DNA from 2 places in the Clostridium zhoujianii genome. Region 1 is predicted to be linked to the other one. Evidence: riboswitches for the same ligand, from Rfam matches in the RefSeq annotation. Region 1 holds a riboswitch; the other holds the start of a gene.
What was found. A riboswitch is a leader RNA that binds a small molecule or an ion and turns the genes downstream of it on or off. The one in region 1 is predicted to bind thiamine pyrophosphate.

Region 1 (6,178 bases):
AAGACATATGCAATAAAAGAATTAGAAAAAATAAAGCCAGGAAGTCCAGTATATAACGAAGCGGTAAGATTAAGAGCATTTTTAAATTTCTTTGAGGAAATTAAATTTGAAGATGTTCCAGGAAATTCTTTACTTAGAGAATTTATTGGGGGAAGCTGTTTCTATAAATACTAGAGTATATAGATATGTAATATCTACCAGGGATGAACTAACTATAAATGTTACATTACATTTATAGTTAGTACATAATTTAAAGAGATTTATAAGACACCTCAAGGTTTTTATTATTAAAGTTAGTTTTCATAAATTCAATATCACTATTCTTAAGATAGTAGGTAAAAGCTTTAGATCTATTCTTAAGGGTTATAGTGAAAAATCTTTTAGACTTATTTTCATTTCCATCAATAGTTATACTATCAATATTCTCATAACTAATTTTATTTCCAAATAAAAGCATGCTATTTTTAGAAAAAATTATAAAGTTGAAATTAAATGAAGAAAATAATACTGTTAAAAAGAAAAGCATTCCAAGGAGATTAGGACCATTTAATACCATATAAATAAGTAATAATACAGCACAGAGGAAAGAAGTTTTATCTCTAAGAGTAATTATTGAGTTATGTTCTTTTTGAATTCTATAGAAATCGTACATATTCATTAAAAAATATATAAGGTATAAAAACCCCATAATAATAGCGAATATAAAAAGTATATTTAATATGTTATCCATTAGTTATCCTCCCATATTTTATGACATTAATTACTACAAGAACAGTATAACAAAATAATCATTGATAATACATAGAAAATTACTTAAACTAATATCAACAAAGTACTAAAGAATAAGGAGATAAATTATGAAGAATCCAGGAGTTTTCGATATATTAGGCCCAATTATGATTGGTCCATCAAGCTCTCATACAGCAGGAGCAGCTAGATTGGGAAAGGTTGCAAGGGCAGTAGCAAATGGTGAAATTGAAAGTGTAAAGTTCTTATTACATGGCTCTTTTGGAAAGACATATAAAGGACATGGAACAGATAGAGCATTAGTTGCTGGGATTTTAGGAATGGAGCCAAGTGATATTAGATTAAGGGATTCCCTTGAAATAGCTAAGGAAGTAGGTCTTAGGATAGAGTTTGAGGAATATGATTTAGGTGATGTACACCCTAATACAGTTAAATTTTTGATGAAAACTAAAAAGGGAAATGAATGTGAAGTCGTTGGTTCATCAATAGGTGGAGGAAGTATACAGATCAACGAGGTAAATGGAAATAAGGTTGAATTTACTGGTGAATACCCTACATTAATTATTTCACATCAAGATATTCCAGGGGCAGTATCAAAGGTAACCTCAACTCTTTACTTTGAGGGAATTAATATAGCATTTATGAAGGTATTTAGAAAGCAAAAAGGTAAGGGTGCTACAATGGTATTTGAAGTGGATAATAAAATTACAGAATCAATAGTAGATCAAATAAAAAATATAGAATCAATAAGTAGAGTAATTAGTATAAATCCAGTTACGGAGGAAGAATAAAATGAATATTGCAAGAAGTGGTGAAGAACTTTTAAAGATTTGTGATGAAGAAAATATTTCTCTAAGTGAATATGCAATAAGGCATGAGATGGAAAAGAGAGAAATAAGTAGGGAAGATCTTTTCAAAAAAATGAGGCATAACTTACATGTAATGATGGAATCGGCAAAGGGTGGAATGGAAAAGGAAGTTTATTCTGTAAGTGGTCTTATAGGCGGTGACGCATATAAGCTGCAAAAGTATATAGAGAAGGGCGAATTTTTAACAGGAGAAACAACAGTTTTAGCAATGGCAATGGCATTATCATCATCAGAAGTAAATGCAGCTATGGGTAAAATAGTAGCGTGTCCTACGGCAGGATCTTGTGGGATATTACCAGCAGTAATACTTTCAGCAGGAGCTAAGCTTAAAAAGAGCGAGGATGAATTAATCCAAGGATTATTCGCATCATCGGCAGTAGGTATGATAATAGGAATGAATGCAACAATGTCAGGGGCAGAAGGTGGATGCCAAGCAGAATGTGGTTCAGCAGCAGCTATGGGAGCAGCAGCAGTAGTTGAGATGATGGGTGGAACACCTAAAATGAGTTTAGATGCAGCGGCAATAGTATTTAAAAATATTCTAGGATTAGTATGTGATCCAGTAGCAGGATTAGTTGAAATACCATGTGCTAAGAGAAATGCTTCAGGGGCAATAAGTGCTTTATGTACAGCTGATTTAGTTATGGCTGGTGTTGATTCTAAAATACCATTTGACGATGCTTTATCAGCAATGTATAAGGTTGGGAAGAGTCTTCCAGCATCATTAAGAGAAACAGCCTTAGGAGGAGTTGCTGTAACTAAAGCTGGTCTTGAATTAAAGAAGAAGGTTTACGGAGAAGAATAAAAGTGGTAGAATAAAATAGAAAATTGTATAAATTTACTAGGGGTGCTAGTGTTTCTAGCTGAGAATGGAATAGTTGAATTCCTAAACTCTTGAACCTGATGTGGTTAGGACCACCGTAGGGAAGTAATAAATTAAAATTTATTAGTGTAGCCCTAGGCTACACTTTTTTGTTTTTAAAAGGGGGAATATATATGAATAAAAAAGATATATCTTATAAGCTTGCAATAAGTGGAATCCTTATTGCAATAGCAACGATATTTGGAACCTTTTCTATTCCTATATTTGGGGCTAAGATGTCACCAGTGCAGCATTTTGTTAATGTAGTTGCAGCAGTAGTATTAGGTCCCATTTATGCTGTAGGAAATGCATTTGTATCATCTTTTCTAAGAAATATTTTAGGAACAGGAAGTTTATTAGCATTTCCAGGAAGTATGATAGGAGCATTATTAGCTGGACTAGCCTATCAGAAGTTCAAGAAAATAGAGATAGCAGTATTAGGTGAGATTATAGGCACTGGATTATTAGGGGCATTAGTAGCTTATCCAATTGCTAAGTTAGTTTTAGGAAAAGAGGTAGCATTATTTGTTTATATAGTACCATTTTCTATTAGTTGTATTGGAGGGGCTATAATAGCCTATATATTACTTAAGGTACCATCAATAAGAAAAACATTACTATTAAGAGGAGGTAGATAGATATGAAAACAGCATTAACTATAGCAGGTTCAGATTGTTCAGGAGGAGCTGGAATTCAAGCAGATATAAAGTCTATGTCTGCAAATGGAGTATTTGCTATGAGCGTCGTAACAGCAATTACTGTACAAAATACAATGGGGGTATTTGGAATACAGGACGTAAACCCAGAGATAATAAGCGGTCAAATTAAAGCCATTTTTGATGATATTAAGGTTGATGCAATAAAAGTAGGTATGGTTTCAAAAATAGAATCAATAAAGGCTATAGGAAAATCTTTAAGGTCAGTTGAAAAATTGCCACCAGTTGTTGTTGATCCAGTTATGATTTCTAAAAGTGGATTTAAACTTTTATCAGATGATGCTAAGGAAACATTAATAGAAGAATTATTCCAAATATCAACACTAATAACACCTAATTTACCAGAGGCAGAGGAGATTTTGGGAATAAAAATTAGCAATCTAGAAGAAATGAAAGAAGCAGCAATCAAGTTAAAGGAGCTTGGACCAAAGTACGTATTAGTAAAGGGTGGACATTTGGAAGATGATGCAACTGATTTATTATATGATGGGAAAAATTTTATTTATTTAAAACAAGAAAGAATAGATACAAAGCATACACATGGGACAGGATGTACACTATCATCAGCTATAGCTGCTAATTTAGCAAAAGGTATGGATATAGAAGATGCTGTTAATGAAGGAAAAAGATATATTACAATAGCTATTGAGCATGGATTTGAACTTGGAAAAGGTGTAGGACCAACTAATCATTTCTATGAACTGTATAAAAGTAGCAAAGTGACAAAATAATAATAAGTTATTAACCGAGTTTATGTTAAGAGGAGTATATTAAAGTATCCTTTTAGTAAACTCGGTTTTGTTTTATTAAAGAAACATAAGATGTAAGATTTCGACATAAATTATTACAATTCTTTAACATGAAAGTTTTCGACAGGTTTTGTTGCGATTATTGATAATTGTTTTATAATTAGTTTAAAAGTAAAATGAAATCAGGTGATAGAGATGTATGTTAATAGTCGATTATTAAAAGTACTAGAGTTCTTAAAGAAGAACAACCAAACCTCCATTAAGGAGATTTCAGAAAAATTGAATATAACAGATAGAGTAATTAGATATGACTTAGATACAATTAATTTTTTGCTTAGAATAAATAAGTTGCCTCTAATAGAAAAAAAATCTAAAGGTAAATTAGCATTTCACAAATCATTAATAGGTAATCAAAAGATTGAAGAATTCTATAAGTTAAATAAACATTCTAAGGAAGAAAGAATAGATCTTATAAAAGCTAAACTTCTAATTGAGGGGAAAATTAACTTATCAGCAACATCAAAGAATTTAGATGTAAGCAGAACCTCTATTAGAAATGATATGAATGTTATTACAGAGGAACTTCAGGATCTTGGAATTAAAATAATTCAAAATTGTGTTTGTGAAGATGAACAATTTATTCGTAGCTACATTATGAAAACCTATTCAAAAAATATGATGAAATTTTATTTAAGAGATGATAATAATCTTGATGAAAACTTATTAGATGATTACTTTACAGAATCCTTTATAGATGTAGATAAAAATAAAGTGAAGAAAGCTATAAGGAAGTTGTTAGAAGAAACAAATAATAAGGAACAAAATTATTATGATGAGATATGGATTTACACTATGGTCTCTTATCTAAGGATAAATCAAGGAAAGTTCATAGATAAAGTAGATAATGAGGAATTTTTGAAAAATAGCGAGTATTACTTAAGTATCAATAGATATCTAGATAATATAGAAATGATATTGAATATAATGTATTCACAAAAAGAAAGATTATATTTAATAGATTATCTACTAGGAATTTTAAATCATAATTACAATGTAGATATTCTAGAAAATTGGGTAGATGTTGTATTACTAGCTAAACAAATGATTAAGGAAGTGTCTAATTATTCAGGTGTTAATATTCAGTCTGATGAGATATTAATTAATGGTCTTTTAAATCATATTAAACCAGCCATAAACAGATTAAAAAACAATATAACCATGGAAAATGATATTTATATGGATGTAATTGAACCCTATCCAGAATTATTTAACCTTATTAAGTCTCTATTGAGGCCACTTGAGGATATAGTTAATAAAGATATACCAAATTCTGAAGTTGCTTTAATAACACTACATTTTCTTGCTTCATTAGAAAGAAATAGAGTAGAAGAAATAGAAAAGAAAAAGGTTTTACTTGTTTGCGGAGGGGGTTATGGAACATCAGCAATAGTATCAAAGCAAATAAGTGAATTATATAATGTTGAAATTAAAGAAATATTATATTATGCAGAATTTGTAGATTACAATTTAGAAGATGTAGATGTTGTTGTAACAACACTAAAATTAAATGAGAGTATACATAGGGACAAGGATATACCAATTATTAAAATAAGTCCTTTTTTAACAATCAAAGATCAAAAGGTATTAGGAAAGCATTTAGCTAAAAGTGGATTAAAGAAAAGTAAATTATATGAAATATTAGATATTGTAAATGAAAGTGTGGAGTTGAAGGATTTAGAACAACTAGTTACTAGGCTAGAATCTGCTTTAATCAATAAACCTACAATGAAAAAAGAAACTATTCAACTTAGATTATTGGATTGGATAAGTGAAGAAAAGATAAGAGTTGTAGATAAAATTGAAAGCTGGCAGGATGCGTTAAGGATATGTGGTGAGCCATTAATAAAAAGTAAAGAAATTAAACCAGAATATATTGATGAAATTATTGAAGTAGCAGAGAATTTTGGAGTTCATTTTTTACTAGATAATGGTGTAGCAATTCCACATGGAGAAGTAGAAAAAAATGTTTACAAATCATCTATAAGTATACTTTATTCCAAGGAGCCTGTAGTCTTTCCAGAAGGAAAGAAAGCAGAATTATTTTTATTAATTGCAGCTAAAACAACTAAGGATCATGTTAAAAGCATTGAGGATATTATTAGTTTCGTTAGTAGCAAAGAGTTTGTAGATGAGGTAAAGAAGGGAAATACACCTTCAGAAATATATTTAAGATTA
Region 2 (6,178 bases), on a different contig from region 1:
TGACATACTAAAATTATTAACTCCGCTTATTGTAATATCACCAGACATATGCATACCTTTGGGAATGTTATTTATAAATGAATTTCCACCATTTTCTTTGCCAAATCCCGCAATCTTATTTTCCGTAGTTGTTGTTTCCGCTTCTTTCTCTTTGCCAACGGGTAAAAGTTCTGTTAAGTTTGCACCAGCACTTTTACTTAAGTAATATCCTGTTACGTGATCATTTTCTTTTAGTAAATCTACATATTCTAAAGGTACATCTTTTTTCTCCATAGTAAGCCTTTTTCTTTCTCCAGCAGTACTACTGCCCTGTTCATTACTATCTCTTTGTTTTTGCATCATTTTCTCCATATTTTGAGATACAGTAACAACTGCTCCAAGTTTTTCTCTAGCTAGTACTGCGGCTGCTTGTGCCCCTGACTGTATTCCAAAAGATGCTAGTATTACTACACAAACTGTAAACATAATTCCAAGTAAAATTACCGTTCTACCTTTCTTTTCCTTTAATGTCAGTATTCCTCGTATTATAAAGTTCATTTTTATCACATTCCTTTACTTATATTTTTACTTTCATTAATATTAGCAAAGTAAATTGTATTTCTAATGAAGGACATGTGAATTTCATCTGTAATTTCTACACCTGTATTAATAATAAAAAAGCACCTAGGTTAGCATACTACCTAGGTGAATATTTCTTAGTTTAATATAGTTTTTATTAATTTAAAGCTTTCTTTAATCTTGCAATTGGCAACATATATATTATCCCTACTGAAAGCACACCTTCTAGTCCACCTCCAGAGAAATTATATATAAATGAATAAACTACAGGATTCATCCCCTCTGGAGCAAATTGTCCAAAGAAGACTATTCCAGATATAAAGTGTAATAGAGTACTTATAAGTACCGCTACTAAGCTACCTATTACAATATTCTTTTTACTATCTTTTCCAAATATATCGCTTAAACCTAATGCCATCTCTGGAAGTAAATAATCAAGTATTAATTGTGCTGGATGAACTATGTATCCTCCCATTAATAAGCTTAACAATCCTGTAATAAGTCCAGCAGTAACCCCTACCTTTCTTGAATATAAGATTGATACTAATAAAAGTGGTAACATGGAGAACATATTAATTCCTCCATCTTGAGGATACTTTATTACAGGTATCAATGATAACATATAGCTAATGGCACTAAACAATGCCACTACTACCATCTCTTTTGTAGTTAATTTAAGCTTTCTCATCTTATTAAAGTAAATTAGGAATGGAATTATAGAAATAAATAATAGAAAAGTATTAAACATCTTATTTATCTCCCAAGGAATATGCCATATTCCAAAAATCCATCTCATATATACTTGCATTCCTAAAGATTTTTATTAATTTCTCCTTATCATCTTCATTTAAATTCTCACATAACTTATTAGTGTAGTCTATCCATATTTTTGTGAAATTTGTATAGTCTTCACCACTATAAACATCTATCCAACTTCCATAAAAATTACCTTCAATTGATCCACTATAATTATCTTTAAGATATTTCCCTATAAAATTATAACTCCAGGTACAAGGTAATAATACTGCAACTATTTCTTCAATTGAACCTGTTAATGCTACACTCTTCATATAGCTTGTATAGCTTTCATTTGCTTTATGATAATCATAATTCTCTATATCAATAATATTTTCTCCAAATCCCTTTAGATAAGAAATATGATTTGCACTTTCATCATTAATAATACCATCTGCTCCTTCATAAAACATTTTCATATCATATATTTTGTTGCTTTTTATAACCCCCATACAGTATACTTTTGTATATTCTTTAAGATATAGATAGTCTTGTATAAGATAATTTTTAAACTTATCCTTATCTAAAGTACCTTCACCAATCTCCTTAATAAATGGATGTTCTAAATACCCCATCCATATATCCTTACTTCCTTTAAATAATTTTTCTGTAAATAACATATTTTCTCCTCCTACTTATACATATTCTTAATTTACATAATAAAAAAGCTATACCTATAGGCATAGCTTATATAATTCAAGATTAAAATATATTAATATTATAATTCTATAATAAGCTTTCCTACGCTAGCATTATCTAGTTCAGGTATAAGGGTCGGTTATCCTCTCAGCACATGGCTCCCCTAGCTATTTTATTTTTACAAAATATCAGAATATTATAACTTTACAACCTATAATATCCAAAATAATTATATCACTAATACTTAAATATTAGAAGGACTACTCTAAATTAATATAATTTGGTTAATATCCATCTTCGCCTTTACAATGTCTCTTTTACCTCTTCCTTATGATTTTTTTGAAATATATGAGCTTTTTCACTATAATAAAGTTATAAATCAAAGAGAGGAGATACTACATGTTGATGTAGTTAAGTTACTAATGAATAAAAATATTGTATTTTTTGATATTGATGGCACCTTAGTAAGTGAAGAAAATCATATCATTCCAGAAAGCACTAAAGAGGCAATTAAAAAGATAAGGGAAAATGGTCACCTAGCCTTTATTAATACAGGTAGGCCAGTATCAGAAATAACTAATACTCATAGAGAGATAGGTTTTGATGGATTAATTTGTGGTTGTGGTACTTACATTGAATATAATAATGAAGTTCTTCTTTACAAATCTCTTGGTAAAGAATTATCAAAGGAATTAGGACAAGCAATGCAAGAGTATAATTTAGATGGAGTATTGGAAGGTAGAAATGGTGTTTATTTTGATAACCTTGAAAATATAAAACATAAAGAAATTCTAAGAATTATAGATATACATAAAAATGAAGGCTTCTATAAAGGTACTACCTGGTATGAAGATAACTTAGATATTGACAAGCTAGTTATTTTCTTAAATGAAGATAGTAACTTTAATGGATTTTATGAAAAGTATAAAAATATATTCGATTTTATAAAAAGAGCTGATGATTTTTATGAATTAGTGCCTAGTGGATACTCTAAAGCATCAGGAATTAAGTATATAATAAATCATTTAAATATTCCTTATGAAAATACTTATGCTATAGGTGATAGCACTAATGATTTATCTATGCTTGAGTATGTTAATCATAGTATTGCAATGGGTAATAGTAATCCCATTCTATTTAATCTAGTTTCCTTTATTACTAAGAATCTTGAGGATGATGGAATACATCATGCCTTATCTCATTATAATATGCTTTAAATAAAAGACCCCAGCACCACTTATGCTGGGGTTCCCTATTTACTTTTACATTATCCTATTTTCCTTCTGTATTTGATATAACGCAAAATGCACTACTATTATTATATCCTTTAACTCCAATAACTTCTGTTATTTCTTTTGCCCCTATAGGTTCTGCCCCCTCTATTCTATAGTTTTTTAAATCCACCTTTTTAATTTCTACCTCAATTTGTTTTTCTAATTGTGGTACCCATTCATAGGGAACCCTATAAGCCCTATATATCATGTTCATACTTGGAACGTTATTTTCTACTTCTTTGTACGGATTTATATATTCCCATACTATCTCATGGTCAGATGTAATTTCAAATACCCGTCCATCTGATCCTTCAGTTATTAGTGTATTACCATTGGCAAGTCTTTGTGCACTACTTACAAAAGGACTATAAAATCTACTTGAATCTAGGGGCTCAACTAACCCAGCTTCCTTTGGAGTATATTGCCATACAATCTCTAATGTTACTGGATTAATTTCTAATACTCTAGAATAGTCCCTATGGGCATTTTGTCTGCCAGTTAGTGACACAGGATTAGTACTTCCATACCCGGCCCATCCCCCATTATCAAAGATTAGTATATTCCCTTCTCCCGGTAATCCCTTTGGTATCATATGCACATGGTGTTGACCAATAATCCACCCTAGTTTTTTTAAGGTTTCATTTTCATCATAGTATGGCCCAACCTTCCAAACAATTTTCCCACTACTTTTATCAATAATTGCAAAAATATTCGATTCCCTACTGCTCCAAATAATATTATTAGGGTTAAATCTCTCATCACCATCATCATACCATTTATTAGGACCTAATAAAGAAATGGAGTTTATATGCATCCAGTCCCCCATCCCCCCACCTACTGGCCTTATATTAGGATCCCTACAAATTACATTTTTAGCAGTCTCATTAAACCCTAACTCTTCAAAGTGCTCATTAATATTCCATTCCCAAATAATTTCCCCTTCCCATGTTACTTCGATTATCTTATCATCTAATAGTAACTTTTCACTTATATTATTATTCTTAATATTTTCATGACAAAGTATAAGTGTATTCCCTCTATCAACTAGTGGCTCTGATCCCGGTGCATAGTAACCAACGCTATTTCCTTCCCTTTGAAAGTCATGATGTTGTCTTGCCATCCATCTCGATTCCTCTCCATCATCATGAATATATTCTTTTTCTTCAAATTTCCAAACAATATTTCCATTCCAATCTACTTGTACTAAGTCAACCATATCCTGAATCCCATATTTAGGATTCCTCTCTCCAGTGCTTCCTAGTACATATCCCCCTGGGAATATTTTGTTAGGGAATCCTTGAAGCCCCTTCCATAGTTTAACCTCTTTTCCATTCATATTTATTAATAATGCTCCTAATCCATTAACCTGAAAGATAGTGTATCCACTCCATGATTTCTTTGGATTATAAAAAGTTACTCCAGTTGGATAAATTGTCGGATGTCCCATAATAAATTCCCCCTTTAATTACTAGTTTCTCTTATTTAAATATAAATTTTAATTTAAATTTGCTGCCTCATAAAATGAATTATCAACCCACCTATCTATATTGAAATCTTTAGATATTATTTTGTTTTCCAACATAAATTTTTTACTATTATTGAGCTTCTTCTTTTCTTCTTCTCCAACTTTAAGTGTAATATAATCAAATTTCTCCTTATCTTTACCATATAGATATTCTACGGACTCTTTGTCCAATCCTGATTTAGTAAATACCTCATAAGATTCATTTGTATTATCCTTAATAAATCTTTTTGCATCTAATAATGCTCTCTGTAATGCAATTACAGCCTCTTTATTTCCTTCCAGAAATTCATTAGTTCCAATTATAATTGACTGAGCACAAATTTCCTTATTATCCTTTGATGTATCAATAACTTTAGCCTGTTTCTTTGTCAAAACCAGTAAGGCTTCCTGAGTATCAGTTGTAACTAAAGCATCTATTGTTCCTCCTTGAAGAGCTGCTTCCCCATCACTAGTATTAATAAGTTCAACTTCATTTTTGCCTATACTATTATATTCTAATATTTGATACAAATATTTTTGCATATAAGTTCCTTTTGTAAATCCAATTTTTTTGCCTTTTAAATCCTTAATTGTACTTATATTTGAATCAGACTTAACAACTACTGCTGAATTTATATAATTATCAGATATTCCTATTAATGTTGTTTCAACCCCTTTTGATTTACTTAGAATTCCTGGAAAATCTGCATATACTGCTATATCAATTTCCTTTGCAGTAAGTGCTTCATTTACAGCAGGACCAGCTGCTGCAAAAGATTTATACTCTACTCTATATCCAACTTTCTTAAGTTCTTCTTCTATAAATTGCTTCTCTTGGGCTATCCCCGCTACCCCACCAATAAAATTTTGTGTCCCTGGATATCCTATTCTAACTACCTTATTCCCAGTATCCCCATTTTCATTTTTATCAACACATCCTACTAATACTACTACCATAATTAACCCTAATATTATTGATACTAGTTTTTTTCTCATTTCAATCTCTCCCTATATTCATTTATAATCTGATTTTATTTACCTAAACTCTCTGGCTTTTGAAATATACTAATGAATCTTGCTTCTTTAAATTGTATATTCTATTTCAACTTTATCCTCTTCAAAGAAATAGGAATATATTTTCTTTTTAATGCGTGAGAAATCTGCACTACCTCTGTCTCTATTTCTACCTAAATCAACCTTAACTATTTCTTTTATTTTCCCTGGTCTCTCAGACATTACAATAATTCTATCTGCTAAATATACTGCCTCTTCAATATCATGAGTAACCATAACCATAGTTGATTTTTCCTTTCCCCATATTCTTAATATTTCTTTTTGTAATAAAATCTTTGTTAATGCATCTAAAGCCCCAAAAGGTTCATCTAATAATAATACCTTTGGTTCGTTT

Region 2: linked by a shared signal. The riboswitch ahead of tenA (thiaminase II) and the one ahead of thiW (energy coupling factor transporter S component ThiW) in region 1 are both predicted to bind thiamine pyrophosphate.

Annotation. Positions count from the first base shown of each region.
Region 1 is NZ_JBPUTF010000002.1:141,780-147,957, reverse strand. Features, by position in the region: gene ACSYT2_RS14280 (nucleoside kinase) at 1-174, shown strand, start outside; gene ACSYT2_RS14275 (hypothetical protein) at 251-730, opposite strand; gene sdaAB (L-serine ammonia-lyase, iron-sulfur-dependent subunit beta) at 858-1,538, shown strand; gene sdaAA (L-serine ammonia-lyase, iron-sulfur-dependent, subunit alpha) at 1,540-2,421, shown strand; TPP riboswitch at 2,450-2,560, shown strand; gene thiW (energy coupling factor transporter S component ThiW) at 2,613-3,116, shown strand; gene thiD (bifunctional hydroxymethylpyrimidine kinase/phosphomethylpyrimidine kinase) at 3,119-3,925, shown strand; gene ACSYT2_RS14250 (BglG family transcription antiterminator) at 4,139-6,178, shown strand, end outside.
Region 2 is NZ_JBPUTF010000001.1:999,586-1,005,763, reverse strand. Features, by position in the region: gene ACSYT2_RS04760 (ABC transporter permease) at 1-537, opposite strand, end outside; gene thiT (energy-coupled thiamine transporter ThiT) at 716-1,306, opposite strand; gene tenA (thiaminase II) at 1,308-1,973, opposite strand; TPP riboswitch at 2,075-2,167, opposite strand; gene ACSYT2_RS04745 (HAD family hydrolase) at 2,415-3,209, shown strand; gene ACSYT2_RS04740 (aryl-sulfate sulfotransferase) at 3,265-4,713, opposite strand; gene ACSYT2_RS04735 (ABC transporter substrate-binding protein) at 4,762-5,766, opposite strand; gene ACSYT2_RS04730 (ABC transporter ATP-binding protein) at 5,854-6,178, opposite strand, start outside.